Regions from separate parts of the Streptomyces sp. NPDC059224 genome, predicted to be linked through region 2. Evidence: riboswitches for the same ligand, from Rfam matches in the RefSeq annotation. Region 2 holds a riboswitch; the other holds the start of a gene.
The links. A riboswitch is a leader RNA that binds a small molecule or an ion and turns the genes downstream of it on or off. The one in region 2 is predicted to bind glycine.

Region 1 (7,145 bases), on a different contig from region 2:
CCCGCCGCCATCGAGCAGGCCGAGCCGACCTCGCCCTGGCAGCCGACCTCGGCGCCGGAGATGGACGCGTTCTCCTTGAAGAGCATGCCGATCGCGCCGGCCGCGAGGAGGAAGCGGACCACTCCGTCCTCGTCGGCGCCCGGGACGAAGTCGATGTAGTAGTGCAGGACCGCCGGGATGATGCCCGCCGCGCCGTTGGTGGGAGCGGTGACCACCCGGCCGCCCGCCGCGTTCTCCTCGTTCACGGCCATCGCGTAGAGCGTGATCCACTCCATCGCGTGGGCCAACGGGTCGCCCTCGGCGCGCAGTTGCCGCGCGGTGATGGCGGCACGGCGACGGACCCGCAGACCGCCCGGCAGGATCCCCTCCCGCGACATCCCGCGCCCCACGCACGCCTGCATCACCCGCCAGATGTCCAGCAGCCCCTCGCGGATCTCCTCCTCGGTGCGCCAGGCCCGCTCGTTCTCCAGCATCAGGGCGGAGATCGACAGACCCGTCTCCTTGGTGAGGCGCAGCAGCTCGTCGCCCGTGCGGAAGGGGTACTTCAGGACCGTGTCGTCCAGCTTGATGCGGTCCGCGCCGACCGCCTCCTCGTCGACGACGAACCCGCCGCCGACCGAGTAGTACGTCTTGGAGAGGAGTTCCGTCCCAGAGGCGTCGTACGCCCACAGGGTCATGCCGTTCGCGTGGTAGGGCAGCGTCTTGCGGCGGTGCAGTTTCAGGTCGGCGTCGAAGGAGAACGCGATCTCGTGCTCGCCCAGCAGCGACAGGCGTTTCGTGGCCTTGATCGTCTCGATCCGGTCGTCCGCGCCCTCCACGTCGACCGTGCGCGGCGAGGCGCCCTCCAGGCCGAGCAGCACCGCCTTCGGGGTGCCGTGGCCGTGGCCGGTCGCGCCGAGCGACCCGTACAGCTCGGAGCGTATCGAGGTGACGGAGTCCAGCAGCCCCTCGTTGCGCAGGCGGCGGGCGAACATGCGGGCCGCGCGCATGGGACCGACGGTGTGAGAGCTCGACGGGCCGATACCGATCGAGAACAGGTCGAAGACCGAGATGGCCACGGGAACTCCTTGGAAAAGGGCGGGGGCACACACCATCGGGTGCCCCCACCAGGGAACTACTTGTTCAGACCGGGGTAAAGCGGGTGCTTCGCGGTCAGGGCCTCGACCCGGGCCCTCAGGGCCGCCGCGTCGTAGGACGGCTTCAGCGTCTCGGCGATCACGTCCGCGACCTCGGTGAAGTCCTCGGCCGTGAAGCCGCGGGTGGCCAGCGCCGGGGTGCCGATCCGCAGCCCCGAGGTGACCATCGGCGGACGCGGGTCGTTCGGGACGGCGTTGCGGTTGACCGTGATGCCGACCTCGTGGAGACGGTCCTCGGCCTGCTGCCCGTCCAGCTGCGACTCGCGCAGGTCGACGAGGATCAGGTGCACGTCCGTGCCGCCGGACAGCACGTTCACGCCGGCCTCGCGGGCGTCGGGCGCGGTGAGCCGCTCGGCGAGGATGCGCGCACCCTCCACCGTACGACGCTGGCGCTCCTTGAAGTCCTCCGAGGCGGCGACCTTGAAGGAGACGGCCTTCGCCGCGATCACGTGCTCCAGGGGACCGCCCTGGAAGCCGGGGAAGACGGACGAGTTCAGCTTCTTCGCGAAGGCCTGACGGGCCAGGATGATGCCGCCGCGGGGACCGCCCAGCGTCTTGTGGGTGGTGGAGGTGACCACGTCGGCGTAGGGCACCGGGTTCTCGTGCAGACCGGCGGCGACCAGGCCGGCGAAGTGGGCCATGTCGACCCACAGGTACGCCTCGACCTCGTCGGCGATCCGCCGGAACTCGGCGAAGTCCAGCTGGCGCGGGTACGCCGACCAGCCGGCGATGATCACCTTCGGCCGGTGCTCCTTGGCGAGCCGCTCCACCTCGGCCATGTCCACGAGACCGGCGTCGTCCACGTGGTAGGCCACCACGCCGAACTGCTTGCCGGAGAAGTTCAGGCGCATGCCGTGGGTCAGGTGGCCGCCGTGGGCGAGGTCCAGACCCAGGATGGTGTCGCCGGGCTGCGCCAGCGCGAACAGGGCCGCCTGGTTGGCGGAGGCACCGGAGTGCGGCTGCACGTTGGCGTACTCGGCGCCGAACAGCTCCTTCACCCGGTCGATGGCGATCTGCTCGGTGACGTCGACGTGCTCGCAGCCGCCGTAGTAGCGGCGGCCCGGGTAGCCCTCGGCGTACTTGTTGGTCAGTACCGAGCCCTGCGCCTCCATGACCGCGACCGGAGCGAAGTTCTCCGAGGCGATCATCTCCAGGGTGGACTGCTGGCGCACCAGCTCGGCGTCGACCGCGGCCGCGACCTCCGGGTCGAGCTCGTGCAGGGGCGTGTTCAGAACGGACATCTTTTTCTACGACTCCTCAGCCGGTGTCTGTGCGGTCCTCAGCCGGCGGTGAAGGCGGTGTACTCGTCGGCGGAGAGCAGATCGGCAGGCTCGTCCGCGATGCGCACCTTGAACAGCCAGCCGCCCTCGAAGGGGGCCGAGTTCACCAGGGACGGGTCGTCCACGACGTCCTCGTTGATCTCGGTGATCTCACCGGTGACCGGCGAGTAGAGGTCGGAGACCGACTTGGTCGACTCCAGCTCGCCGCAGGACTCGCCCGCGGTCACGGTGTCGCCGACGGCCGGGAGCTGGACGAAGACGACGTCACCGAGCGCGTTGGCCGCGTGCTCCGTGATGCCGACCGTCGCCACGCTGTCCGCGGCGGCCGACAGCCACTCGTGCTCCTTGCTGTAACGCAGCTGCTGGGGGTTGCTCATGGCCTGAATTCTCCTGTACGCGGGGGAGTGCTGGTGAAAGAGGACTGCTGGAAAGACACGTGAGCAGCGGAAATGTGCGCAGGGTCACGCGCCGCCGCGCCCAGTGTCTCCTCTGGGTCTGCCTCGGGGTCTACTTCTGGCGCTTGTAGAAGGGCAGGGCCACGACCTCGTACGGTTCGTGGCTGCCCCGGATGTCCACACCGACACCCGTGGTGCCCGGCGCCGAGTGCGCCGCGTCGACGTACGCCATGGCGATCGGCCTGCCCAGGGTGGGGGAGGGGGCACCGGAGGTGACCTCGCCGATCACCTCGCCGCCCGCGACCACCGAGAACCCGGCGCGCGGCACCCGACGGCCCTCGGCGACCAGGCCGACCAGCACCCGCGGCGGCTCGGCCGCGGCCCGGTCGGCGGCCTCCTGGAGCGCCTCGCGCCCCACGAAGTCGCCGTCCTTCTCGAACTTCACCACCCGGCCGAGCCCGGCGTCGAAGGGGGTCAGCGAGGTGGTCAGCTCATGCCCGTAGAGCGGCATGCCCGCCTCCAGGCGCAGGGTGTCCCGGCAGGACAGCCCGCAGGGCACCAGGCCGACGCCCTCACCCGCGTCGGTGAGCGCCTGCCACACCTGCACCGCGTGCTCCGGCTTCACGAACAGCTCGAAGCCGTCCTCGCCGGTGTAGCCGGTGCGGGCGATCAGCGCCGGGACCCCGGCGACCGTGCCGGGCAGCCCGGCGTAGTACTTCAGGCCGTCCAGGTCGGCGTCGGTCAGCGACTTCAGGATCCCGGGCGACTCCGGCCCCTGGACGGCGATCAGGGCGTACGCGTCCCGGTCGTCGCGCACCTCGGCGTCGAACCCGTCGGCACGCTCGGTCAGCGCGTCGAGGACCACCTGGGCGTTGGAGGCGTTGGCCACGACCAGGTACTCGGTCTCGGCCAGCCGGTAGACGATCAGGTCGTCGAGGATGCCGCCGTCGGCCCGGCAGATCATGGTGTAGCGGGCGCGCCCGACGCCGACGGAGGCGATGTTGCCGACCAGGGCGTGGTTCAGCAGGGCGGCCGCCTGGGGGCCGGTCACGGCGATCTCGCCCATGTGGGAGAGGTCGAAGAGCCCGGCCCTGGTCCGCACGGCGACATGCTCGTCGCGTTCGGATCCGTAGCGCAGGGGCATGTCCCAGCCGGCGAAGTCGGTCATGGTGGCGCCGAGCGAGCGATGCAGGGCATCGAGCGCGGTACGGCGGAGTCCAGCGGAATCGGAACTGCTCATCGGTCGGTCGTCTCCCAAAGATCCCAGGGCATGACAGGCGAGGTCTGTCCTCCCCATCTGTCATCGGAACCTGAGAGGTTCGCCTCGACCACCACAGTGGTCACGACTTGCACCTTGGGTGGGACCGCCGAGACGGCGGCCCGCTTTTCAGATGTGCCTCGCCCGCGCGGTAACGGGGCCTGAGAGATTCAAGGGAGGGACTTGCTCCTTCGGCGCCCCGGTGAAGACTGCCGGGGACTCTCCCGCGCGGATTCAAACGGCCGGTATGCAGTTGGCGGGCACATCATTGCATGCCGGGCGGAGCTTTGTGACAGGCCTGTGGCCGGAAGCGGACCGAACCGCGAGACGCCGGGGATTACCTTCTCTTTACAATATGTGGGGAGAACCTTTCCTGAACCCCCAGGGAGGACGGTCACGGTGACAAGGACCACGGCATACGCGACGACGACGGGCATCGCCCTGTCCGGGCAGCCGGCGGCCCCCGCGCGCGAGCGGTGCGCGGAGCCGGCACCGGTCGTCCGTGATCTGCGCGACCGTGCGGGCGGCAGCCCGCCCGGTCTGCTCTTCGGCCCTCGTGACCTGGTCGTGGTCACCGGACTGCCCGGCAGCGGCAAGTCCACCCTGATGCACCGCACCGTCCAGGGCATCCGGATCGACTCCCAGGACACCCGGGACCGCTGGGACGCCCGGCTGGCCCGCTTCCTGCCGTACGCCCTCTACCGCCCGCTGGTCCGCCTCGCCCACTACGCGGGACTGCGCCGCGCGCTGCGCACCGGCGAGGGCGTCGTGGTGCACGACTGCGGGACCCAGGCCTGGGTGCGCGACTGGCTGGCCCGCGCGGCCCGCCGCCGCGGCGGCACCCTGCACCTGCTGCTCCTGGACGTCACGCCCGGCACGGCGCTGGACGGCCAGCGCGAGCGCGGCCGGGGCGTCTCCCGGTACGCCTTCCTGCGCCACCGCCACGCCGCGTCCCGCCTGGTGCGCGCGGTGGAGAAGGGCGGGCTGCCGCAGGGGGTCGGCTCGGCGGTCCTGCTCGACCGGGACGCGGCGGACGTGCTGTGCCGGATCGCCTTCCGGAGGGCGGAGCAGCCCACCGGGTGAGGCCCCCCGGGCGGCGGATCGGCTCACGGGGTGAGGCATTGTCACAGCCACCCGCTAGCCTTTTCAGACTCAGCAGCAGCGGTTTCCAGCAGGCGGTAGGCAGATGGACTTCCCGGCGGACATTCCCGCGGACTTCCCGGCACAGGCACACCCCCACCCGCACGGCGGTTGGCCCGGCAACGAACTGGAGGAGGTCCTGTCGGCCTCCCTCGGCGTCCCCTCGGCCGCGGGCCGGCTCATCGAGGTGCTCGGCCGCAGTTTCCTGTGGATCCCGCTGCCGGAGGGCGGCGGTCCGCACAGCGGCCCGCTGGACCTGCCCACCACCGAGATCGAGGGCCGGGTGTACGTCCCGGTCTTCAGCTCCGAGGAGCAGTTCCGCCAGGTGGTCGGCGCCCACCTGTCGTACACGATCGCCCCGGCCGTCGAGTTCGCCCGCGGTCTGCCCCCGCAGGTCGGCATCGCCGTGAACCCGGGGGGCGTGGTGGGAGTCCCGCTGCCGCCGGAGGCGGTCGCCGAGCTGTGCCGCTGCGGCCGCAGCGAACTGGACGGCCCCGCCTCGGGCGGCCGGGTCCGGCTCTTCGAACCGGACTGGCAGGACGACCCGATGGACTTCCTGGCCGCGGCCTCCGCCGAGTTCGCGGGGACCGGCGTGGTCGCCACGGCCCGCCGCTGCCTGGCCGCGGTCGAGACGGCCGACCCCGTGATGTTCGTGGGCGTCGAACTCTCGCAGTGGGAGGGGGACATCAGGGCGGTGCCGCTGGAGGCGCTGGGCAAGGCGCTGGGCCGGGTCCCGGTGCGGTGGCCGGTGAACCTGGTCCTGCTCGACGTTGCCGACGACCCGGTGGGCCACTGGATGCGGGAGAACGTCCGGCCCTTCTACCAGTACGGCCACTGAAGGCGCCCCGCCAGGGGCGCGGGGGCCGTGCCGATGTGCGGTGCGGCCCCCGCGGGCCCGCCCGGCCACAACGCAACCCCCACTCGTGCACGGACCATCGGCCCCCTCCCCCCGGGCGCTTAAGCTGTCCCCGAATGCGGGGCGACAAATGAAGGGGCGGTAACACGTGAGCGCCAGCGGCACCGCGGCGGCCGGACAGGTCGAGCACATGCTGCGCCAGGTAACCCCCGGGCGCTACGACGCCTACGAGGCACTCCTCCGCGCCCTCGCCACGCCGTCCTCGGGTCAGATCTGGATGCTCCTGTGGCACGGTCAGGGCGGCTCCCCCGACGCCCAGTACGGGAACATGGACGTCGAGGGCCACGGCTACGCGCCCTGCGTGACCTCGGCCCAGGAACTGTCGGCGAGCGGCTGGAACCGTTCGTACGAGGTGGTCGACGGCCTCGACGTGGCCCGCACCCTCTATCCCGACCACTTCGGGCTGTGGCTCAACCCGCACGCCCCGGGCGGCGGGGTCGGCATCCCCTGGCTGGACCTGCGCCGGATCGCGACCGGGCTGGAGCGCCAGCCCGCGGGGCCGCTGCGTCTGGCCGAACCGACCATCGAGATCCCGCAGTTCTACGCGCTGCTGTCGCAGAACGCCCACCGCACGCCCGCGGTCCGCTCGCTGCGGCGCGCCTGGGTGCAGCCGGCGCTCGGCGCGCCGTATCTCGCGATCGGACTCGACGTGTACGACACGTCGCCGCCGGCCGTGGACTCGGTGCGGGCGATGATGCAGCAGTCCGTCGGGGCGGTGCCGGACGGGCTGCCGGTGTCCACGGTCGCCATGACCGACGAGTACGACCCCGTGGTGATGTGGATGCGGGCCGCCGCGCGTCCGTTCTACGACCGCGAGGCCCACGCGGCCCCGCCACCCGCACCGGCCGCGGGATACGGGTATCCACCGGCCCAGAGCGGCTACTGAGCGACGAGAAAGCGGCGCGGGCCGGTGCCCCCCGGGACGGGGCGGCCCCCGGGGGGCGGGCGGGGTAGCCCCGAAACGAATCGGCAAAGGGGGTGGGCGCGGAAGGGCAGCCCCGATGCCGGGTAAACGGTGAT
Region 2 (8,107 bases):
CGCGATACTGGTCGACAACAGGCCGCTGGTTCCGCCGTACACGGTGCTGGCGGTGGGGGACGGGGAGAGGCTCAGCTCCAGGTTCCAGGACAGCCCCGACGGGCTGTATCTGCATGCGCTGGAGGAGAACTTCGACATCCGGGCGACGATCTCCACGGAGAGTGACGTCCGGCTGCCCGCCGCACCCAGCGTGATCGTACGTACGGCCCAGCCGTACACCGAGAAGACGGAGAAGGGCACATCGTGATCGCCGTACTTGGCCTCGTCGTGGGCGTCGTGGCCGGACTGCTGGTCCGTCCGGAGGTTCCGGCGGTCGTCGAGCCGTATCTGCCGATCGCCGTCGTCGCGGCGCTCGACGCCGTCTTCGGCGGTCTGCGGGCCATGCTGGACGGGATCTTCGACGACAAGGTCTTCGTGGTGTCGTTCCTGTCCAACGTGGTGGTGGCCGCGTTGATCGTGTTCCTGGGTGACAAGTTGGGCGTGGGCTCGCAGCTGTCCACGGGCGTCGTCGTGGTCCTCGGTATCCGTATCTTCTCCAACGCCGCGGCGATCCGACGGCATGTCTTCCGGGCGTGAGCGGCATGAGCGAGCACGAGAAGCAGCCGGAGCACCGGTTGCGCAAGGAACTGCCGGCCGAGGTACCCGCCACGGCGCCCGAGCCGGGACCCGCCGCCGAGCCCGAGCCGGAGACCGGGCCGAGCGGCCGCCGGCGGCTGGTCGAGGGGTTGTGGCCGCCGCGGGTCAGCCGGGCCCAATTGATCGTCGCCGTGCTGCTGTTCGGGCTCGGATTCGGCCTCGCCGTGCAGGTGGCGTCGAACAGTGACAGTGACAGCGCGCTGCGTGGGGCCCGCCAGGAGGATCTTGTCCGCATCCTCGATGAACTGGACGACCGTACTCAGCGTCTTGAGGACGAGAGGACAGGACTCGAAAAGCAGCGTCAGGAGTTGCAGAGCAGCTCCGACCAGGCGGCGGAGGCCCGCAAGCAGACGGCCGAGAAGGAGAGGCAACTCGGCATTCTGGCGGGCACCGTGGCGGCGCAGGGTCCTGGCATCACGATGACGGTCGACGACCCGAAGGGAACGGTGCAGGCGGACATGCTGCTCGACGCGATCCAGGAGCTGCGCGCGGCCGGCGCTGAGGCGATCCAGGTCAACGGGGTGCGCGTGATCTCCGGTACCTACCTCAGCGACTCGGGGAAGAGCGTGAGCGTCGACGGGAACAAGATCACCCAGCCTTACGTTTTCAGGGTGATCGGCAAGCCGCAGGACCTCGAACCGGCTCTCAACATCCCCGGAGGCGTGGTGCAGACCCTGGAGAAGGAGCAGGCGACGGTTACCGTCGAACGATCGACCAAGATCGTCGTGGATGCCTTGCGACCGGCGAAGCAGCCTGACTACGCTCGGTCGACCCCATAGTGAACCGGTGGTGCATGCGGGACATCCGGCGAGGGCATGAGGATGCGGGGGGTCGGCGCACCGGGGAGCCGGTGCGTGGTGGAAACTGTCTGGTGGATACGGACGTTGTGTGGTTGTCCGGGTCGGCCGGTTTATTCAGTCAGGGTTCGTCCTGCCCCACGGGCGGGTCTGTTTCGGTCAAGGGGAATCGCCCGTGAAGTTGTTTTCGAAGTTGTTCGGCAAGAGCGCGCGAGAGGGCAGCGACAACGCGACCGCTCGCCATCGCGCACAGCCCGACGCGGACGGTCAGCGCCCGCTGTTCCGGGACCAGGTGGCTGGTCCGGGGGGTGACATTTCGGGAGGTCAGGGCGCGCCGTCAGTTGACCCGTCCCAGTCCGGCGGCATAGGTTTCGGGCAACCGTCAACCTCAGGTGCGGGTGGAGGGTTTACCTCCGGCCCGTACGCGTCCAACGCCCCGGCGGGGCAGCCGCGGCAGGAGGATCCGTCCATGTCGGCCCTGGTTTGTACGAGGTGCGGTAACCGCAACGCGGAGAACGCCCGCTTCTGTTCCAACTGCGGTGCCCCGCTGCGCGCGGGCGCCGTCCCCGAGCGGGCGTCCGAGACGACGTCCACGATCTCGATCTCCGGCCTGGAGGCCTACGACGCCGAGGTCACCGGCCAGACCCAGGCGCCGGCGCTCTCGCCCGAGGCCCAGGCGGCCGTCGACGCGCTGCCGCTGGGCTCCGCGCTGCTGGTCGTGCGCCGCGGCCCGAACTCGGGCAGCCGCTTCCTGCTGGACAGCGACCTGACCACGGCCGGCCGTCATCCGCAGAGCGACATCTTCCTGGACGACGTGACGGTCTCGCGCCGCCATGTGGAGTTCCGCCGCCAGCCGGACGGCTCGTTCACGGTGGCCGACGTGGGCAGCCTGAACGGCACGTACGTCAACCGGGAGCGCATCGACCAGGTCGCTCTGTCGAACGGTGACGAGGTCCAGATCGGCAAGTACCGGCTGGTCTTCTACGCGAGCCGGCAGGGCATCTGACCCTCCGGCCCTCGTGCCGGGACCCCAGGGAAGAAGGTCCATGCTGCACACGCCGAGCGGCGGTACCGGTCACGGCACCGCCGCCACGGAATCCGGGCTGATGAGCATCGGCACGGTGCTGAACGTGCTGCGCGACGAGTTCCCCGAAGTGACCATCTCCAAGATCCGTTTTCTGGAGTCGGAGGGGCTCATCGAGCCCCGCCGGACTCCGTCCGGGTACCGCAAGTTCAGTGGCGGGGACGTGGAGCGTCTCGGACACGTCCTGAGGATGCAGCGGGACCACTACCTGCCGCTGAAGGTCATCCGCGAGTACCTGGACGCCATGGAGCGCGGTGAGGCCGTACAGCTGCCCGTGCTGGGGCGGCAGCGGGACGGCGAGGCGGTCCCGGTGGTGCCCGAGGTGCCCACGGTGGCGCGGATCGGGCGGGACGAGCTGCTCGCGGCCGCCGAGATCGACGAGAACCGCCTGGCGGAGTGGGAGTCGTACGGGCTGCTCACTCCCCTGGAGGACGGCGTGTACGACTCCGAGGCGGTCACCGTGGCCGCGCTCGTGACGGAGCTGGGCAGGTTCGGGATCGAACCGCGTCATCTGCGGGTGATGAAGGCCGCCGCGGACCGTGAGGCGGGCCTGGTGGACCAGGTGGTGGCCCCGCTCAGGCGGCACCGCAACCCGCAGACCCGGGCCCACGCAGAGGCCCGTACGAAGGAGCTGGCGGCGCTCACGGTGAAGCTGCACGCCGCACTGGTGCAGAGCGCCCTCGGGGTGCGGCTGCCGTGACCATCGTGACAGGACCCGGGCGGAGGCCGGATCGGGCGCGCGTTCCGGGCCCGACTACCCAAACGTCCCGGGCACGGCCTAGGGTTGCTGTGTGAACGAGCTCGATGTCGTAGGTGTCCGGGTGGAAATGCCCTCCAACCAACCGATCGTGCTCCTGCGCGAAGTGGGAGGCGACCGTTACCTCCCTATCTGGATCGGTCCGGGGGAGGCGACGGCGATCGCGTTCGCCCAGCAGGGCATGGCTCCTGCACGACCGCTGACCCACGACCTGTTCAAGGACGTGCTGGAGGCCGTCGGCCAGGAGCTCACCGAAGTGCGCATCACGGACCTGCGTGAGGGGGTCTTCTACGCGGAGCTGGTGTTCGCCAGCGGTGTCGAGGTGAGCGCTCGTCCGTCCGACGCCATAGCGCTGGCGCTGCGCACCGGAACGCCGATCTACGGGAGCGACACGGTGCTGGACGACGCTGGCATCGCGATCCCTGACGAGCAGGAGGACGAGGTGGAGAAGTTCCGCGAGTTCCTCGACCAGATCTCGCCCGAGGACTTCGGCACCAGCAGTCAGTGAGGGACGGGAGCCGGCCGGCGCTTCAGCCGCTCACCGGAAGGCCGCGACGGGCCGGTTCACGGCTCGTCAGGGGCGGAACTCACTGGCGATTGCCGGCGGCCACTGAGAGCGTCCTACGCCTTCCCGCCAGAGCATTCGGCTAGCCTTTCCCCGCGGTGGGGCACGGGAAACCACTCCTAGGGTGATTATCACTCGGCGTGCCGAGTGTGGCGATCGTTGACGCGCCCCTGGTGACTGCCTACCGTCGAGAAGGCAGGTCAAGGACGGAGGTCGGCGTGAGAAGCAGCGGCGACGGTATGGCTGGGGGTGCCCCGGGACGCGGTCTCGGGGAGAGCGGTCCGTACCCGCCCCCGGGCTCTCGACTCCGTCCGGGTTGGGGGGACCCCCAGCACGGCAGCGCCGGCGGTCACGCCGCGCAGCGGCCGGCGGCGGTGCCGAGCGGCGAAGGGGTGGCGTCCATGACGACCGAGGAGATCGGCTATCGGGGGCCCACCGCCTGCGCGGCGGCCGGCATCACCTACCGGCAGCTCGACTACTGGGCCCGCACCGGCCTGGTCGAGCCCAGCGTGCGGCCCGCCTACGGATCGGGCACCCAGCGCCTCTACAGCTTCCGTGACGTCGTCGTCCTGAAGATCGTCAAGCGGTTCCTGGACACCGGAGTGTCCCTCCAGAACATCCGCACCACCGTCCAGCACCTGAGGGAACGCGGTTTCCGCGACCTGGAGCGGATGACCCTCATGAGCGACGGCGCCACGGTCTACGAGTGCACCTCGCCCGACGAGGTCCACGCGCTGCTCCAGGGCGGGCAGGGCGTCTTCGGGATCGCGGTCGGCGTGGTCTGGCGGGACGTGGAGAGCGCGCTCTCCCAGCTGCACGGCGAGCGCGTCGACACCGGTGAGACCCTCGTCGGGCACAACCCCGCCGACGAGCTGGCCCGGCGCCGCAACAAGGCGGTCTGAGGCGCCAAGGCGCTGAGGCTCCCCCCATGGCCTCCTGAGCCCTCTGTGACACCCTGGCGCGGTTCCGTGCCGGGGTGTTGTCAGTGGTGTGGTGCAGCATCGGAGATGTGAGAAACGCGCCCACGATCCTGCATCTCGACATGGATGCCTTCTACGCCTCGGTGGAGCAGGCATCCAAGCCGAGCCTGCGGGGGAAGGCCGTGGTCGTGGGCGGCCTCGGACCGCGTGGCGTGGTGGCCACCGCCTCGTACGAGGCCCGGGTGTTCGGGGTGCACTCCGCGATGCCGATGGCGCAGGCACGCAGGCTGGCGCCGAACGCCGCCTACCTCGTGCCGCGCTTCGGGCTGTACCGGTCGATCAGCGAGCAGGTGATGGCGCTGCTGCACGAGCTGTCGCCGCTGGTGGAGCCGCTGAGCCTGGACGAGGCGTTCGTGGACCTGGAGGCGGGTGAGGTGGCCTGGGACGCGGGGTCGGCGCGCCTGGTGGGGGAGAAGCTGCGCGCGGACATCCGAAGCGCCACAGGGGTCTCCGGGTCGGTCGGGCTCGCCGCCTCGAAGATGCTCGCGAAGATCGCCTCCGAGCAGGCCAAACCGGACGGGCTGGTGCTGATCGCACCGGGCACCGAGCGGGCGATGCTCGGGCCGATGCCGGTGCGGACCCTGCCGGGCGTGGGGCCGGCGACCGGGGACCATCTGCGGCGGGCCGGGATCACCACGGTCGACGAGATCGCCGAGGCGGGCGAGGACGAACTGGTTCGGCTGCTCGGCAAGGCCCACGGGCACGCGTTGCACGCGATGGCGCTGGCGCAGGACGAACGGCCCGTGGTCGCCGAGCGGGAGGCCAAGTCGGTGTCCGTCGAGGACACCTACGACGTGGACATCCACGACCGGATGCGGGTGGGGATGGAGGTACGGCGGCTGGCCGACCGGTGCGTGCGCAGACTGCGCGGGGCCGGGCTGTCGGGGCGGACCATCGTGCTGAAGGTACGCAGGTACGACTTCTCGACGCTCACCCGGTCGGAGACGCTCCGGGGGCCGACCGACGACCCGGCGGTGGTGCGGGAGGCGGCCGCGCGGCTGCTGGACTCGGTGGACACGACGGGGGGTGTGCGGCTGCTGGGCGTCGGGGTGACGGGGCTCGCCGACTACACCCAGGAGGATCTGTTCGCTCAGGCGGCGGCGGGGGAGGGGGCGGGGGAGTCCGCGACGGCGGAGGAGGAGGCGGCGGAGCCGGTCGCCGAGCAGCAGCCGGCCGCCGAGCGGCGGTGGCCGGCGGGGCACGACGTGCGGCATGCCGAGTACGGGCACGGATGGGTGCAGGGGAGCGGGCTGGGGAGGGTGACGGTGCGGTTCGAGACGCCGGGGGCGGTGGAGCCGGGGCGGGTGCGGACGTTTCGTGTCGACGACCCGGAGCTGGAACCGGCGGAGCCGTTGCCGCTGGTGTCGGGGCGACCGGGTGACGGGGTGGCGGCAGGCGGTGTGTGCGGGCGGGTGGGGGGCTGATCGCGCAGTTCCCCGCGCCCATTGCGGGGCGTTGCGGGCGGCGCCCCGCCGCCCGGTCAGGTGCCCGGGTCCTCCGTGCCCGCCAGCTTGCCGAAGTGGTGGTCCGGCTCGTCGGGGGGCGGGGCGGCCGTCGTGTCCAGGCCGTAGTGGTGGTAGAGCTGGAGCTCCTGCTCGGGGGAGAGGTGGCGGCCCACCCCGAAGTCCGGGGCGTCCTTGATCAGGGCGCGGTCGAAGGGGACCTTGAGGGTGCCCTCGACCAGTTCGCTCGGCTCCAGGGGCACGAAGGCGTCCCGCGAGAACAGGCCGGTGCGTATGGCCGCCCACTCCGGCACCCCGGTCGCGTCGTCGAGGTAGACCTCGTCGATCGTGCCGATCTTCGTGCCGTTGCGGTCGAACGCCTTGCGGCCGATCAGGTTGCGCGGATCGATGTCGGTCTGCACGGGCCCTCCACTAGGTCGCAACTCATCCGTAAGCACTACAAAAGAGCACATTGAAGGAGGCGGCCACTCGAAGACCCGTGCGTTGCCCTCGCTGGTAGGCTGGCAAGCGGCTGCTGACCCCGCGCGGGAGAGTCCTCCGGACAGACCGGAGGCGCCGAAGGAGCAAATCCTCCCCGGAATCTCTCAGGCTCACGTACCGCACGGACGAGGTCACTCTGGAAAGCAGGGCGGGCGTCGACGGCGTCCGCTCTCACCGACGGTGAAAGCCGGATCCCCTGGGCGTCCGGCGAAGCTCTCAGGTTGAGATGACAGAGGGGGAGGCCGTCGGGGTGCCCGTGCCGGGGTACCCCTCGAAGGTCGCGTCAGACCAGGAGGCCTCCGCAATGACCGCCCAGCGCGTTCCGCTTTCCGAGCTCGAGCAGGGAATCCCCTTCGAGCAGCGCCATATCGGACCCGATCACGAGGCCCGGGCCAAGATGCTCGCCCAGGTCGGTTACGGCTCACTCGACGAGCTGACCGCCGCCGCCGTGCCGGACGTCATCAAGAACGCCGACACCCTGGAACTGCCGGGCGCGCGCACCGAGGCCGAGGTGCTGGCCGAGCTGCGGTCGCTGGCCGACCGCAACCAGGTGCTCGACTCCATGATCGGACTGGGCTACTACGGCACCTTCACGCCGCCCGTCATCCTGCGCAACGTGATGGAGAACCCGGCCTGGTACACGGCCTACACGCCGTACCAGCCGGAGATCTCCCAGGGCCGGCTGGAGGCGCTGCTGAACTTCCAGACCGTGGTCGCCGACCTCACCGGACTGCCCACCTCCGGTGCCTCGCTGCTCGACGAGGGCACCGCCGCCGCCGAGGCCGTGGCCCTGTCGCTGCGCATGGGCAAGAACAAGAAGGGTGTCTTCGTCATCGACGCGGACGCCCTGCCGCAGACCATCGCCGTGATCGAGACCCGGGCCGAACCGACCGGGGTCGAGATCGTCGTCGCCGACCTCAGCGACGGAATCCCGGCCGACCTCGCCGCACGCGAGATCAACGGCGTGCTCGTCCAGTACCCCGGCGCCTCCGGTGCCGTACGCGACATCAGGCCGCTCATCGAGCAGGCGCACGGGCTGGGCGCGCTGGTCACCGTCGCCGCCGACCTGCTCGCGCTGACCCTGCTGACCTCGCCGGGCGAGCTGGGCGCCGACATCGCCGTCGGAACGACCCAGCGCTTCGGTGTGCCGATGGGCTTCGGCGGGCCGCACGCCGGCTACATGGCGGTACGCGAGAAGTTCGCGCGCAGCCTGCCCGGCCGGCTCGTGGGTGTCTCCGTGGACGCCGACGGGCACCGGGCCTACCGGCTCGCGCTGCAGACGCGTGAACAGCACATCCGCCGTGAGAAGGCCACCAGCAACATCTGCACCGCACAGGTGCTGCTC

Region 1: it holds a riboswitch for glycine, as region 2 does, so the genes downstream of both, gcvT (glycine cleavage system aminomethyltransferase GcvT) here and gcvP (aminomethyl-transferring glycine dehydrogenase) in region 2, are expected to answer to the same signal.

The regions. Positions count from the first base shown of each region.
Region 1 is NZ_JBHZAN010000085.1:4-7,148, reverse strand. Features, by position in the region: gene ACFXI4_RS44390 (L-serine ammonia-lyase) at 1-1,058, opposite strand, end outside; gene glyA (serine hydroxymethyltransferase) at 1,115-2,377, opposite strand; gene gcvH (glycine cleavage system protein GcvH) at 2,416-2,793, opposite strand; gene gcvT (glycine cleavage system aminomethyltransferase GcvT) at 2,924-4,051, opposite strand; glycine riboswitch at 4,209-4,306, opposite strand; gene ACFXI4_RS44370 (AAA family ATPase) at 4,469-5,152, shown strand; gene ACFXI4_RS44365 (enhanced serine sensitivity protein SseB) at 5,256-6,047, shown strand; gene ACFXI4_RS44360 (enhanced serine sensitivity protein SseB C-terminal domain-containing protein) at 6,214-7,011, shown strand.
Region 2 is NZ_JBHZAN010000075.1:13,772-21,878, reverse strand. Features, by position in the region: gene ACFXI4_RS43735 (DUF881 domain-containing protein) at 1-247, shown strand, start outside; gene ACFXI4_RS43730 (small basic family protein) at 244-576, shown strand; gene ACFXI4_RS43725 (DUF881 domain-containing protein) at 582-1,415, shown strand; gene ACFXI4_RS43720 (FHA domain-containing protein) at 1,609-2,439, shown strand; gene ACFXI4_RS43715 (MerR family transcriptional regulator) at 2,480-3,217, shown strand; gene ACFXI4_RS43710 (bifunctional nuclease family protein) at 3,309-3,782, shown strand; gene ACFXI4_RS43705 (MerR family transcriptional regulator) at 4,058-4,741, shown strand; partial or broken gene ACFXI4_RS43700 (DNA polymerase IV) at 4,849-6,390, shown strand; gene ACFXI4_RS43695 (PRC-barrel domain-containing protein) at 6,300-6,683, opposite strand; glycine riboswitch at 6,798-6,892, shown strand; gene gcvP (aminomethyl-transferring glycine dehydrogenase) at 7,067-8,107, shown strand, end outside.